DNA from 2 places in the Echinicola strongylocentroti genome. Region 2 is predicted to be linked to the other one. Evidence: riboswitches for the same ligand, from Rfam matches in the RefSeq annotation. Region 2 holds a riboswitch; the other holds the start of a gene.
What was found. Region 2 has a riboswitch for cobalamin ahead of metE (5-methyltetrahydropteroyltriglutamate--homocysteine S-methyltransferase). Riboswitches for the same ligand answer to the same signal wherever they lie in the genome.
Positions count from the first base shown of each region.

Region 1: it holds a riboswitch for cobalamin, as region 2 does, so the genes downstream of both, DN752_RS02120 (TonB-dependent receptor plug domain-containing protein) here and metE (5-methyltetrahydropteroyltriglutamate--homocysteine S-methyltransferase) in region 2, are expected to answer to the same signal.

Region 1 is NZ_CP030041.1:549,757-557,776, reverse strand. It holds gene cobT (nicotinate-nucleotide--dimethylbenzimidazole phosphoribosyltransferase) at 1-405, opposite strand, end outside; gene DN752_RS02135 (Dph6-related ATP pyrophosphatase) at 402-1,136, opposite strand; gene DN752_RS02130 (bifunctional adenosylcobinamide kinase/adenosylcobinamide-phosphate guanylyltransferase) at 1,181-1,690, opposite strand; gene DN752_RS02125 (DUF5522 domain-containing protein) at 1,794-2,144, opposite strand; gene DN752_RS02120 (TonB-dependent receptor plug domain-containing protein) at 2,335-4,242, opposite strand; cobalamin riboswitch at 4,426-4,622, opposite strand; gene DN752_RS02115 (hybrid sensor histidine kinase/response regulator transcription factor) at 5,344-8,020, shown strand, end outside.
Region 2 is NZ_CP030041.1:4,805,658-4,813,677, reverse strand. It holds gene DN752_RS18905 (AI-2E family transporter) at 1-965, opposite strand, end outside; tRNA gene DN752_RS18900 (tRNA-Pro) at 1,415-1,488, opposite strand; gene DN752_RS18895 (aldo/keto reductase) at 1,646-2,602, opposite strand; cobalamin riboswitch at 3,059-3,255, shown strand; gene metE (5-methyltetrahydropteroyltriglutamate--homocysteine S-methyltransferase) at 3,464-5,791, shown strand; gene DN752_RS18880 (PAS domain-containing protein) at 6,047-6,535, shown strand; gene DN752_RS18875 (acyl-CoA thioesterase) at 6,532-6,924, shown strand; gene DN752_RS18870 (alkaline phosphatase PhoX) at 6,984-8,020, opposite strand, start outside.

The DNA.
Region 1 (8,020 bases), 2.0 Mb from region 2:
GAGGTAATTGGCTGTTCCCTTGGCGATTTTTGCATGGACCAAGTTGGGCTGATCGCCAAAATCATAGTTGATACCGGCGTCGATGACTTTTAGTGCCAAGTGGTGTTGTCTGGCAAACACATTGATCGCTGCTCCCCCGCCGAGGAAATTCATGACCATCTGGTAGGTTACTTCCTGGGGATAGGGGTTGACCAAGTTTTCTTTGGCGATCCCATGGTCTCCGGCAAATACCAGCATATGTGGATTCCTTAGCGAAGGAGTGAGTGATTGTTGGATCAAACCAATGTGGAGAGCGAGGCTTTCCAGATCGCCCAGCGCACCGATGGGTTTGGTTTTAAGGTCTATTTTCTGCTGGAGTGCTTTTTCGAGCGAATGGTCTATTGGCGAAATATTAATAGCTATCATTTTCCTGTAAATAATAAGTCTTGGAAACAAAAACCAATTTCTTTTGGCTGCTCATCGGAAGGGGAGTAGCAGCCATCTTTTTTGTCTTTTGGGGCTTCATAGCTTCGCATCACTTTTTCGCCCAGGGCAAAGGGTACCGGTGACGAGAAGATCGGCCCATCATACACAAAGGTGTGGAATTCCCCATTTTCCCCACAGGGGTCTACTGTCGAGGGCAAGTCCTTTAAAAATTCCTCATCTATCACCCTTCCCGCAAATTCTTCGGGTACCAGGTCGGCTTTTACGCAGACGACTACCGTCTTAAAACCCAGGCCCAAAAATTCATGGATAAGCTCAGTAGTGTTTCTCTTCCAAAGTGGAAACAAGGCCTTTAAACCAACTTCTGCCAGTTTGTCTTCCCTGTATTTTTTGAGATCCTCCAAAAAAATGTCGCCAAAAATGCTGTGTGTGATGCCGGCACCTTTTATTGCTTCCATTTTTTTATGCATAAGCTGGTTGTACGTATCCATGCTGGGCATTTCAGGAAGCAGGAGCTCATCCACGGGAAGACCAATCGCTTTGGCCTGCGCCTGAAGCAATTCCCTTCTTACACCGTGCATCGAAATCCGCTGATGATGGTCATTCACCGTGGTCATCAAGCGGTCCACTTGGATTTTCTGGTCGTTCATGACATGGTATAAGGCCAATGCACTGTCCTTGCCACCACTCCAGTTGAATATGCTTTTGATCATAATGCGGTTATTCTTTTTTTCGTATCTCCCATATTGCCCAATCATCACTTCAGTTCTAATGGAAGTCCTGACACCATAAAGGTGGCTTTATCGGCCCTTTGGGCAATGTACTGGTTGATCCAGCCTTGGAGTTCGGTGAATTTTCTGCCTACTTCCGTTTGGGCATGGAGTCCCATTCCGATTTCATTGGATATGATGATCAAGGTACCTTTTTGGGCAGTCGAAAACAACTGGTCAACTTCCGATTTACAACTGTCCAGACAGCTTTCGATGTCACTTTTTGAATCAGCAAACCAGTTGGTCAGCCAAAGGGTCACGCAGTCCAGTACCATTACTTTGCCGGAAACATCCACTTGGCCAAGGTGTTTTTCCTCTTCGATGGTTGTCCAGCGTTCATCCCGGTCAGATTGGTGCCTGTCCACCCGTTTTTGGAAGTCTTGGTCCCATATTCTGGAAGTGGCCAGATAAACGGGGGATGCCGATAGCCTCTCGGCCAACTGCTGGGCGTATTTACTTTTTCCTGAGCGTTCACCGCCTGTAATGTAGTGGATCATGGTGTGGGAGGTTTTTAACTGGTTGGGTTAATGGTCAGCATGGTCATTTATCATGAAAGTTGTGAATTCTTATTCATAATTTATCCCGGTTTATAGTTAGGCATCAAGTCTTTTTGGGATAAGGGCAATTTCGGCAGCCGTTTCCACAGCACTTCCCCTGCCGGAGCAAGTACCAGCTTGAAAACACATAAAACCCCTGTTCATTGACCGTATAGTCGATGCCTTCGATCAGTGAAGTGGGCTTCCCCATTTTTTGGATCGTTTTGATCTTTTTGGCGTCGAGGTGTGCTGTCCAGTGGCTGATGCGGTCCTGTATGGCGGACTTTAGGCAGTCAGGGCACAGGCAACCCTGGTTTTCTTCCAGTGGTACAATAGGAGGAAAAGCACTGCACCAACATTCCGTCGTGCAGGCAAAAGCTATTTGGCAATTTGGGCAGCGCTTTTCTTTGTTCATTGTGTATGCCTTTTCATTAGTCTACTACATTATAAACCATATGGCGATCCATCTAGTTTTCTTATTATACTTTCCTGATTTCACCCTTCGATACGTTCAGTACAGGGATCAGGATTAGCCCCTAAAAGGGGGAACGAGGCCTTTTGTCTCAAGACTCACTACTCACATCTCAAGACTCAAATCTCACATCTCAAAACTGATATCGCGCTCCGATGCTGAAGTTTCTGCCTCTGGTGGTATAGCCATAGATGGCAGTAAAGTCTTCATCCAGCAGGTTGTTCACTCCACCATAAATATTCAGTTTATTGTCCAAGACGGCTTGCTGTACAAATAAGTCCACCAGTCCATAGCTGTCCAGGTCAAATGCTCCTCCCACACCATAGTCATAGACTGTTCTTTGGCTGGTAAAGTTATATTTTAAGGTCACTTGGGTGTCTTCTGCCGGACTTGCATTGAATACCAGCCCCCACTTGCTTTTTGGTACCCTGTAAAAGGTCTCGGGCTTGTCGGTACTGACATGTGCAAAATTAGCAGACATGGAGAAGTATTGGTTGACCATCCAAGTGAAATCTGCCTCGAAGCCTTCCACTCTCCGTTTATCGGTAGTGTTTTGGTATTCACCGCCAATGTAGTTTCCGGTCTCGTCAAACAAGGACACGAACTCAATTGGGCTGGATTCGTCACGGGTAAAATGCACCAGGTTAAAGGTGAATTCGTCGCCTACATAAAAGGAGATTCCTTGTTCATAATTGAGTGATTCCTCGGGATTCAACGCATCGTTTCCGTAGTCGGGAGAATTGAGCTGATAGAGGGTAGGCGTGACATAAGAAGTAGCCACAGATGCGAGGATCTTTGCGGTCACTTGATCAGAAACTTCAAATAGGTAACTTGGATTGACATTATAGATGAATTTGGCATCGTATTCCGAATGGGTGTTTACCCTGGCTCCCGCGTGGACATTGAAGCCACTGGCCGCTTCATAGAAGAAAGAAGCATAAGGATCCAGCAGCGTGAATTGGTTATTGTCAAAAGCCAGTTCTCCCGGTTGTTCGTAGGATAATTGTTGGAGATTGACTCCCCAAAGCCCTTTCAGCCCACTGACGATCTGGTGCTCTTGGGTCAGGTCGAGCTGAAGGTTTCTGCCTTTGTATTCTGAAGGGAAGCTACTGATAAATTCCCGTTCACTGATATTGTAAACAGTTTTAAGTTTGATGCTACCGTTGGCATATTGATAAGTAGGGTTTAGGCCAAATCGCAGCTGGTTGCTGGTCTGCTGGTTGTCTGCATCGAGAAAGGGTCCACTATCATAATCTGCCTCCATGTCATCATAGGCGGTAAGAAAATCCAGCTTAAAGCGACCCGAAAAGGCATAGCCCATTTTGACCATAAGGTCTTTTCGGTTGATGCCATCTTTGCCGTAGGCAGCGGCGGCTGTAGTGTCCAAGGCTGACGAAAAGCCCTCCGAATTGTAAAGGCTTCCGGACACCAAGTAATTGAATCGTTCCGTTTGGCCGTTTAGGCTGATGTTTCCCCGGTAGGTATTAAAAGATCCGCCGCTGAAGTCAGCAGATCCACCGAATTTTTTGGTTTTGCTTCCTGATTTTAATTTGATATTGATCACGGCTGCGGAGGCTCCGGTACCGTAAAGCGTGCTCAGTCCACCACGGAGCACTTCGATAGACTCCACTTGATCCAGCGGAAGGAGTCTCAGGTCATAGGTGGCGTCTGCCAGTGAGGGATCATTGATAGGATTGCCGTCGATGAGGATGAGAGTATTCTTACTACTGGCACCACGGACAAAATAGCTGATATTGGTCCCCGGAGAGCTGTAGTTTCCGTCTATTTGGATACCGGGTACCTCATTGAGCAAGTCGGGGATGGTTTTTCCCACATTCCGTTCAATGTCCTTTTGGTTGAGTTTGTAAATCGTCTTTCCGGATTTTTCGACCGGGATTTCAAATTTGGTACCCGTCACGACGACTTCATCGAGGTCTTGGGCATCTTGTGCATTGGCCATAGCAGTCCAAAGGGAAATGCCTGCTACAAGAAGGGGAAGTAGTCCTTTCTTTTTTGGAAAAGAAATAATGTGTTTGTTCATAGCGTGTTTAATGCGTTAATAATTGGACACTATGAACTTTCTGGGAAAACTGTGAAAATATCCTCAGCGCTAAAGATATTTTCATGTGTGCAATGAAGAAGTACATTGCCCGCATGGAACTTCTGAAGATCTCATCATCGATAAGATCCGTTGAAGTTTCATAGCCTTTCACCCGAAAGCTCTGAATTATAGCAGTTGATGGCAGGTCTTCTGACTTGCTCCACACCTGGCGCCTTCCCATCCGATATGTCGGACAGTGGCTTGGTTACCAGTTGCTTTTGGGAGCTTACAGCTGCGGGTACAGTTCCGGATTTTCACCGGATTCCCTATTAAACCATTCTCCTTTTAGGTGAATAGGTGCCAAAAACTGGCGCAAAGATAAGGTTTTTTGCGGGGAAGTTGCAATGGAAGGTGGTTTTCAAGTGTGGCAAACGCATTAAGTGTTTTGAAGGGAAACAAATTTCGTGTAGGCATAGCTATCATCCGTGCCGCTGGCACTCCTTCGGGAGGTTGAGGAGAGCTTAAGCTCCTGCGGATGAATCCGCAGGTTACAAAATTTATCGTGCCGCTGGCACTTAAGTCCATAAACCGGTTCAAGAATTTTATGTGTATCCGTAACGCAACACTTAGGCTTATAGAAACGAAGTGTCCACTGTGAGTCCATTATTCGGCCTTTGGAGCATTCGGTTTTGGGACAGTTGATGGGGGCGTTAAGAAAATGAGTTAGCTCGCGCAGTGGACAAGTGAGATCCACTCAGTTTTAGCCCATAGCAACTGGCACAAAATCAAATTAAGGCAACCGAAATCGTACTCGTAAACCCAACCTCTTAATTTGAAGGATGCTCCATGGCCTAGATTTTTTTCCTACTTTTTCATCAATGGAAAAAGTAGGAAAGTCTGATAAAGCATAAACAGTAGTGAATTTGATTACATGTAATGTAGCGGATACATATAAAGCTAAATTCCAAAGGAACGACAAATATAAATACCAAATAGAACATTTTTTTAAATGCGTTTGCCCAGTAGTTTTCAACAGGACAAACGCATTTAGTATTTCGCAGGGAAACAGTTTAGTTGATTTGAGGTAAAGTTTACACTATATTGGCAATACCCAATGACCCCAATAGCCAGATGAATCGTTTTTTTGTAAGCTTGTTGTACGTTTATTTATTGCTGACAGGACTTTCCAGTGTTTATGCGCAGGAGGGCAATTACCTATTTGGTGCCATTACGGTGGAAGATGGGCTGTCCAATAACAGTGTTACGGATATTCATCAAGACGAGCTGGGCTATATCTGGATGGCGACCAACTCAGGGCTAAACCGCTATGATGGAGAAGAGTTTAGCGTTTTCAGAAACCGTCCCAATGACACCACCTCCTTATCCGAAAACAGTGTCAGAAAAATCATGCCCGGTCCTGAAGGAGCACTTTGGCTGCTCAACCGGAACAATGTCATGGAGGTGTATGATGCGAGCACAGAGACTTTCAGCACCTCCCTTTCACAGTATGCAAAGCGGTATGGTCTGTTAAGTGCGGTTGTTCATTTGGTATATGAAGATAACTCAGGGCGCTATTGGTTTGGACATCCCAATCAGGGCATCAGCATATATGATCCTCGTTCACAAAAAACTGTTCACCTCAAACATCAAGAGGACAATTTTTCTTCTATCAGTTATAATTATGTGTCGGCCATTGCCGAAAACTCCCACGGCGAGTACTGGCTGGTATATTCCAATGGTGCAGTGGATATCCTTGGAGCCAATTCATTAAAAGTAAGGCGACGGATCGAGCTTTTTGGAGATACGAATGTCAACTATACGGATGATTTCCGGATTTTTATTGATAGTGATGATGATGCATGGATCTATCTGTATGAAAATGGCGAAGGACTATTTTATTTTGACAGCTATGCTGATCGATTACATCACCTTCATACCAACTCAGAAAAGGTAAAGCTGAACAATAACCAAGTAAGGGGAATTGTAGAAAACAAAAAGAACGAAATCTGGATCGGTACCGATCATGGCGGAATTAATGTCCTCAGCAAGGAAGACATGACCGTGAATTACCTCCAACATGATCCCGAAAATCCCCACAGCCTGGCACATAACAGTGTGTATGAGCTCATGAAAGACCGTTCAGGTATTATCTGGGTGGGCACCTTCAAGAATGGTATCAACCTGTACAACGAGAAATTGATCCGTTTTCCCCATGTCAAACACATGCTGACGGCCAAACAGTCCCTTCCTTACAATGACATCAACTGCTTTGTGGAGGACGAAAAGGGCAATTTTTATATTGGCACCAATGGAAATGGCCTGTTGTATTTTGACCGGAAGAAGCAGCGATATACGGAGTACAAGCATCAAGAAGGCGAAGGAAACAGCTTGCCCGGAGACATTATCGTGGACCTGATGATAGACCAAAATGGCGAGCTGTGGATTGCTACTTATTTGAAGGGACTTAGTCGTTTTGATGGTCAGCTGTTCCGGAATTACCAGCCTGATGCCAATGATCCACAAAGTCTCTCCGGTGAAAGTGTATGGGAGCTATATGAGGATAGGGAAGGGAATGTCTGGGCAGGCACTTTGCGCAGCGGTCTTGACCTCTATGATCCCAAAACGGATAGCTTTATCCATTTTATCGGACCCGAGGGTCGGTTTCCTATGCACTGTGATTATATTTCTTCCTTGGAGGAGGACACGGCGGGAAATCTCTGGATTGGTGGTGGCAATGGGATTGATGTAATCAGCCTGAAAAGTGGTTTTGCAGCTTACCATAGCCACGAAATCGGTAATTCGTCATCCTTGGCAGGGAACAATATCATGGATATTTTAAAGGATAGTAATGGTACGATGTGGGTGGCGACTACTCAAGGGCTTAGTTACTTTGATCAAGCGGAAGGTGTATTCCATAATTTTAACCATACAGATGGTCTTCCGTCTGATCATGTCGTAAAAATCCTGGAAGACAATAACCATAACCTCTGGCTGAGTACGACCACTGGGCTGAGCCATGTACAAGTAAGTAGGGCCAAGGACAAGGATTCGCTTTCATTGGCTTTTCGTAATTTTAGCGTGGGAGATGGACTACAGGGAAACTCTTTCAATGAGAATTCCGCGTTGAAGACCTCAAAAGGTGAGCTGGTCTTTGGTGGGCCCAATGGCTATAATATTTTCTATCCTAACAAAATGCGAATGAACGAAGAAAGTCCCAAAGTCGTTTTGACGGATTTTCAATTGTTTAACAAGTCTGTGAAGATAGGCAAAAAAATAGCGGGTAGAATAGTGTTGGAGCAAAACATCAACCAAACCAAAAAGCTGGTGCTGAAGCATAATGAAAACGTTTTTGCCGTTGAATTTGCTGCACTGAACTTTATCCATTCTGACAAAAACCAATATCGGTACATGTTGGAAGGTTTTGATAGCGACTGGGTGGAGGTAGAAGACGGGGTGACCAAGGCCACCTATACCAACTTGGATCCGGGAAACTATACGTTTAAGGTGAGAGCGGCCAATAATGATGGTGTGTGGAGCGAAAAAGCCCAGATGCTGGATATAGAAGTCCTGGCACCATTTTGGAAAACCCCATTGGCATTTTTGATATATTTTGTCATTGTGGCCTTGATCGTCATAGCGATCCAACGGGAAATCATTGCCCGGGAAAAAGACCGCCTCCAAATCGCCCAAGACAGGGAAGAAGCCAAGCGGATGAAAGAACTGGACAAAATGAAAACCAAGTTTTTCACCAATGTCAGCCATGAATTCAGGACACCGC
Region 2 (8,020 bases):
CCGACAACGAAAGGCTCCAGGATATAAGTTTCCACAAATTGGGCCAGTCCATAAGTGATGGACACGCCGATATATTGGCCAGTTTCGCCTCCTGACACTACCGCCATCATCATCGCAATAACATACCCAATTACCGTCCCCACATAAGGGATCAAAGATAACGCAGCCGCTATTAGACTAATCAGGATAGGGCTATCAATCCCTGAAACGGCCATTCCTACACTGTAAATGATCCATAGAAAAAAGATCAGAATAAGCCGGCCTACCAAGTATTGCTTCGCAATGGATAATGACCCATTTAAAATCTTATTGGTTTTATCCCTTTGGTTTTCTGGAAAAAAACGGACAATGGACAGCCTGATTTTTGTTCGATAAAAAAGGAAAAAGAAAATGTAAATAAACGTAAGCAAGGAATAACCAACAAAGTCAAGAAAATTGGTAATAGCAGCTTTGACACCACTATTTTGTTTAGCGGTACTTTCTTTGGTTTCTCCTTTTTTAGAAGTACTGTCCTTTTCACTTTTCTGACTATTAACGGCATTGGTGCTATCAGAAGATAATGCCGAAGGGGGAATGTTAAGAATCTCAAGTTGCTTGTCAGGACTTACACCTGATATTCCCGAGATAGATTCTTGTACTTTTTGTACCGTATTTTGGACTCTCCCACTGACCGTATCCCAATTTTCATAGATGCTGTTGGCTTGCAAGGAAATAACGACGAACATCGATAAGTATAGGCTTAATGCTAAACAAGTGGCCAGGAAAGTCGATAAGAAGCGGTTAATCTTCCAATTTTCAAACTTCCTTACTACAGGAAGTAAGATCATGGTCATTAAAGCCGCAATACTTATAGGAGCTAGGAACACATAGGCATTAATAACACCCAAAACCAAAAAATAAAGGCCTATAGCGTATAAAGGGAACAAATAAAACAACGGATGCGGAAACCTATTTCTATTTTCCATGTTTCTGTAAGACAATATGTGATTTTTTTAAAACGTGGCCTTAATAATCACAAAACACATACCATGGATCAAGCAATATTTCTGGGGGAAAAAATTTTAGACACACTTTCTTGAAATTTATTCCCGATTGATTTTTGGAATAAAGCGCTATTCGTGTGTATTGGGTTTTAGCGTGGATTTATAAGCACTAGGAAGGTAATTGCTGCTAAAACAATGAGATTATTCTTGATATTTACCATGGACGTTGCCCATGGTTAAGGATGTTACGCCCTTTCAGGGCTTTTTTATGCTACTTGTCTTTTCCAACTTAAGCAAAAAATCAGTGCAAATCATAATCATCTGCGTCATCAGCGTTCCATCAGACCCCCAGATTTTCCGCTTGAACCCAAAAACCCCTTCAAATCATGTGATCTGAAGGGGTTTGGTGGTCATTTTACCTGTTGTTTTTGTCGGAGTGGCGGGATTCGAACCCACGACCCCTTGCACCCCATGCAAGTACGCTACCGGGCTGCGCTACACTCCGATTATCATCTATCCTTTATGGTGAAAGGCTACACTCACTTTTTTAGATAACCATGCCCCATTGTCATGATCATCCTAATTGACCAAAGTGCTTTTGCGCTTTAGGTGCTGCAAATAAAATAGTTTTTTTATCTATTTCAAAATAAACCAGTGCTATTCTAATTCCACTGGAGAAGTGATCGCTCTTGCCAGTAATCCTCCGAGTTTATTGCCATCTCGGAGAGCTGCTCCAACTCACCTGTGGTAAGCTGAAAAGTAGCGGCTTTTAAGTTCTCCTTTACCTGCTGGACTGTACTGGCTCCACTAAGGACATATCCGGGTTTGACTTTATCCATACAAAACCGCAGGGCTATGGCATCAACCCCCACTTGGTATTTTTGGGCCAGCTGCTCGATAAAGGTATAAATATGGGCATAATGCGGGTAATTTTTATTTGGAAAGACACGACCATTGGCCATAGCTTCTTTAATGATAATCTTCACACCATTGGTTTTGGCATCTTCTAACATAGAAAGAGCACTTTGTTCGAAGATATTAAAGGTTACCTGAAAGGTATCAAACAATGGAGTGTCTTCCACAGCGATATGCATTGCTTCTTCGAGCACCTCTTTTTGCTGGGGTCCACTGGTAGTAAGACCAATTTTCACCTCTGTAGATCGTTTGATACTGGCGAGTTCTTCGAGAACCGCTGTGTTTTCCAAAACACCTGACTCCAAGGTGGCTGAGTGGATCTGATAGATGTCCAGCGCAGGAAGTAGTTTTTGGGAAAAACCCCATTGTTCTTTTAGCTTTTCCAAGCTATGTTCTTTGACTTCATGTTTTCCTTGGTAGCCAAGCTGCCAGTCGGCGGTATAAGTATAGCCCCATTTAGAGCCAAAAAGCACATCCGAATGTTTTCTCCTTTGGTGCCATTTTAACAAAAAGGATTCCCCTTTTCCGTAAGAAGCTGCGGTATCAAAGTACCTGATTCCGGACCGGTAAGCTTCATCCAACACATCAAATGCATTCTTATAAAAGGCTTCTTCTGATTTATCCCTTTTGTCTTTTGGGTCAATATTAATGTATTCTGGCCGGCCAAGAGCAGCCATGCCAAGACCTATCTGAGTGGATGTCATAAAATCAGGTTGAGTTCTTATTCGATTTTCCTCTCCAATCTACAAAAAAAATACAATTCCACTTTGCTTTTTTTGGCTATGGTGAACTTCGATTGAATGGATTTGATTCTTCGGGATCGTGTCAGGAGCTCACGGTTCCTGATATTTTGGTTCGTAGCTGGCCATAGATAAGTTGGTTGGCCTACCAAAATCAGGGAATAGGTTAAACCCGGAATATGCATTAGCCTATCTGTTGCGACCTTAAACTGATTCAAAATCAGCCGTTTCACTTTAGTTTTCGGCATAACCGTAGCGGTGCTACGCTAATGCCTCCAAACTAACTGATTTTCTTGCAATTTCAGCTCTCACTACGATTCTTAACGCATAATCCGGGTTAAATATGTCATCACAATTTTAATTTCTACACCAAATCCAATTCTAATTCCTATATTTGCAGCCAAAGTTCTTTTCATATTTACTTCAATCACCAATATAGGTCGCCGACTAAGGTCGGGGATAATAGGGAACCGTGTGAAAATCACGGGCTGTCGCGCAACTGTGAGTGACCAAATAAGTTCTTGCCCTTTGTTGTCCACTGTTCTGATCAGTTTCAGAATGGGAAGGACGGTAAGAATGTCATGAGCCAGGAGACCTGCCTGTATTGACCTATCTGCCTAAGCCGGCAGATGGGAGTGACAATGCTTTCGCGATTTGAAGCTACTGTCGGGTATTCACGCTTTTTCTTTCTTCTCCGGGATTACTGTGCCCAAGGGAAAAGTATGTCTATTTCTCAGCACCTTCTTACCGTGCCATTCCAAAAGCATTGTGAAGTTTGGCTAAGGGCTTTTGACGAACCATTTATCACGTTAAAAGTTGAACACTATGCTAACGCACAATCTTGGCTACCCGCGAATTGGTAGCAAAAGACAATTAAAAAAAGCCTGCGAGGCTTACTGGGCTGGAAAAATCCCGCTTAATGATCTTCAGAAAGCTGCTGCTGAAGTCCGCATCACAAACTGGAAGCTGCAGAAAGATGCTGGACTGGACCTCATTCCTTCCAATGACTTTTCCTTTTATGATCAGGTATTGGATATGGCTTTTACGGTAGGAGCCATCCCTGATCGCTATCATGAGATCCTTACAAAACTAAACAAACCGGAACTTGACCTCTACTTTGCGATGGCAAGAGGCTACCAGAAGGACGGCCTTGATATCATTGCCATGGAGATGACCAAGTGGTTTGATACCAATTATCATTATATCGTCCCTGAATTCACCAGAGAACAACACTTCAAACTTTTCTCCACCAAAGTGCTGGATGAATTTAAAGAAGCTAAACACTTGGGTGTCCTTACCAAACCTGTACTGCTGGGGCCGGTTTCATTTTTATTACTGGGTAAGGAAAAGGAAAATGGATTTCATCGTATTGATTTGTTAAAACAGTTACTACCAGTTTATATCGATATTCTAAAAAAGCTGGAAGCATTAAATGCGAATTGGGTGCAGCTGGACGAGCCTTTTTTGGCAATGGATCTTGACCAGAAAGAAAAAGAAGCTTTTGTGTGGGCATATAAGGAAATCAAAAAGCAAGTACCAGGAGTCAAAACACTATTGACAACTTATTTTGGTGCGCTGGAGGACAACCTAGAACTGGCCGCTGACCTTCCTGTGTGCGGGCTTCACGTAGACCTAGTTCGCCATCCAGAACAACTGGACGCAATTTTATCAAAAATCCCTGGCAATATGACCTTGTCACTGGGACTGGTCGATGGTAGAAACATCTGGAAAAATGACTATCAGTCATCACTTCAGCTGATCAAAAAGGCCCAGAAAAAAAAGGATGACGACCGCCTTTTGATAGGGCCAAGTTGTTCACTATTGCACAGCCCCTGTGACCTAGAAGAAGAAACCAACGAAAATTCATTGGACACAACCATCAAAAGTTGGCTGGCCTTTGCCCGTCAAAAAGTCACTGAAATCACGGTCCTTAAGACTCTTACACTGGACAGTGACTCCCCCCAGTCCAATGCCCTACTAGAAGAAAATCAAGCAGCGATAAGCAGCAAGGCCGATTCCAGCCGTATTCACAAGCCTTCCGTCCAAGAAGCCGTTGCGAAGCTTTCGCCAGCGCACAGTCAGCGGCAAAGCCCATTTTCCAAGCGTACGAAACTTCAAAACGAACACCTTCACCTGCCACTGTTTGCCACCACCACCATTGGTTCATTTCCACAGACCAAAGAAGTTCGTCAATGGCGATCCCAGCTCAAAAGAGGGGTATTGACTGAAAATCAATACAACGAGCGGATTAAAGAGGCTACAGCAAAAGCCATCCAGTGGCAAGAGGAAATAGGCTTGGACGTTTTGGTGCACGGTGAGTTTGAGCGAAATGACATGGTGGAATATTTCGGAGAACAGCTGGAAGGATTTGCCTTTACCCAGAATGGCTGGGTCCAAAGCTACGGTTCGCGCTGCGTAAAGCCTCCAATCATTTACGGTGATGTCACGCGTCCAGCATCAATGACCATGTTCTGGACCCAGTATGCCCAATCCCTTACAGACAGACCTGTAAAAGGAATGTTGACAGGGCCTGTCACCATCTTACAGTGGTCTTTTGTCCGAAACGATCAGCCCAGAAAAGTTACGTGCCAACAAATTGCTTTGGCCATTCGCGAAGAAGTAAAGGATCTAGAGAAAGCCGGTATTCATATCATTCAGATAGACGAGCCCGCCTTGCGGGAAGGATTGCCTCTACGGCAAGCAGATTGGGACCATTACCTACGATGGGCAGTCGAATGCTTTAGGATTTCTGCTTCAGCAGTGGCCGATAGCACGCAGATCCATACCCATATGTGCTATTCCGAATTTAACGACATCATCACCCATATCGCAGCGATGGATGCTGATGTGATTACGATTGAGTGTTCCCGCTCGCAAATGGAGCTATTGGATGCATTTGGTCAATTCAACTATCCCAATGAGATTGGCCCTGGAGTGTATGATATTCATTCTCCAAGGGTACCATCGATAGAAGAGATGATTACATTGATCCAAAAGGCCAAAGCGGTGATCCCGCAAAATCAGCTATGGGTAAACCCTGACTGTGGCCTCAAGACTCGGGCTTGGGAAGAAACAGAAGAAGCCCTGAAACGCATGGTGAATGCCGCAAAAGTACTTCGTAAGGAAGTAGCGGCTGAACTTGCAGCCCAATAAACAATTCTGCATTCCGGACAGTTATAGAACTGTCCGGAATTAACCTAGAATCAATACCATTTTAAGGGTATTTCCTCCTTTTTATGTATCTAAGAGGCCTTTTTTGATTGACTTTAGCTGGGAAAGGTGGTCATATGTGTGTTATTCACAAATGGCCTAGGGGGATATCAAATCCCCATTATCCCGGCTTGGGATTACAAAGCCCTGACAGCTAAGTCAGACAGGTCCATAAATCGGGTTTAATTGATTTCAACCATGAAGCATCTCAAAAATCGCCCACAGCCCTATAAAGCGCCCTTAAAGTGCTGGGATATTTTCGCTCCGACGATTCTAATCGGCAAAGAAAAAGGAAAACAGGAAAAAGACCATCAGGTAATGGCTTTTTATAAGGGAAAATTCAATTGGAACGGATTTCCCGATCTTTATCTTCACCACTACCAAGCCCTCGTCTTGACAGACCTCAAAAAGAAGATTGTCTGGGTCAATGCAGGTTTTGAGCATATGACGGGCTATGCCCCTCATGATGTCATTGGAAAAGACCCGGTTTTTTTGCAAGGTCCCCTTACCTCTCCATTGGCAATAAAACACATCAGGACAGGCCTTCAGGGAGAAAGTCCGTTTAAAACCCGGCTTCTGAACTATAAAAAAAATCAATCTACCTATATTTGTGCGATCCGAATATTTCCTTTGTGGAACAAAAACGGAGAAATAACACATCTTTTGGCACTTGAAAAAGAAGAATGAACAAAATAGAAGAGAAGATCAAAAAAGCAGAAACCCGGATTTTCAAAGCTGTTTTTCCCAATACCGTAAACCACTATGACACGCTTTTTGGAGGCACGGCCATGCACATGATGGATGAAGTGGCCTTTATTGCTGCTACACGTTTTAGCAGACAGCGTATGGTTACGGTCTCCAGTGACAAAATTGATTTTACGGTCCCTATTCCTGCGGGTACAATCGTCGAACTGGTGGGACATATCATCCATATCGGCAATACCAGCTTAAAGGTCCAAGTAGACATTTTCATTGAGCAGATGTACGAAGAAGGTCGTGAAAAGGCCATCAGCGGGACATTTACCTTGGTGGCCATTGATGAAGACAAAAAGCCCACTAAAATCCTCAAAGAGTAAAAGAGCCATTTCCATAGAATGGAAACGGCTCAGTTAATATTTAACCCTATTTAATCGATTCAAGCGTTGTTGTTCCAAGGGCCAGTGATCGCTAGCGTCAGCCCTGCACCTTGGATATTTACGAAATACGTACTTCCATCAGGAGAGAAGACACCACCGGCAAATTCCGTTCGGAAGCCTACGTTTTCGGCCAGTTTATAATATTCACCAGCTGGTGTAATGCCCACTACAAAAGGGTGTTTATCATCTTCACAAAGCAACAGGTCTCCCCAAGGCGCTATGGCTACATTATCACAGCTTTTGAGGATTTCCTTGTCGTTTGGTTCTGCAAAAAGCTCAAGAGTCCCCGGTGCCTCAGCTTCATTGGCTTGGCCTTCATTAGCTCCGGGAGTATACCGAAATACCTGGCCCGCGGAAATTTCCCCTCCATTGGTACAGGCAAAGTAGAGTTCGCCATCACCAAACCATATACCTTCTCCTCGTGCAAAACATGCAGCCCCTTGTTCTGCTCCTCTGTGTCTTAGGTCATCTTCAGGAGCATCGATATCGTCCAAGTCAATCCAGCTTACAGCCATGGACTGGTTTTTGGGAAATTTAGGGACCTCAAGATCACTCCAGTTTCTGGTGTCTCGGCTTTTCTCACCGGAAACAACCAAGGCTTGCAGCTTTCCGCCACGATAGAGTTTTCCCGGCTCGTTGGGGATAAAGCGATAAAAAAGCCCATCACCACGGTCTTCTGTGAGGTATACGATACTGGTTTTAGGATCCACTGCCACTGCTTCATGGTTAAAGCGCCCCATTTCCTTGATCGGAATGGCCTTGTGTAGTTGCCGATCTGCCAGCGCAGGCACTTCGAATACGTAACCGTGATTAAGGTCCAGTTTTCCATCGTATGATCCCGAAGTCACGGTGGATTCTTCACAGGTCAGCCAGCTGTTCCAAGGGGTGACACCTCCAGCACAGTTTCTGACAGTGCCCGCCAAGCTTAGAAACTCATCTTCTACTTCTCCGGTTTTGGGGTCATATACCATCGTTGTGGTCCCTCCGAGTCCGGGTAGCTGTCCCTTGCCTGTTTCATAGAGAAGGTCTGTGGAGA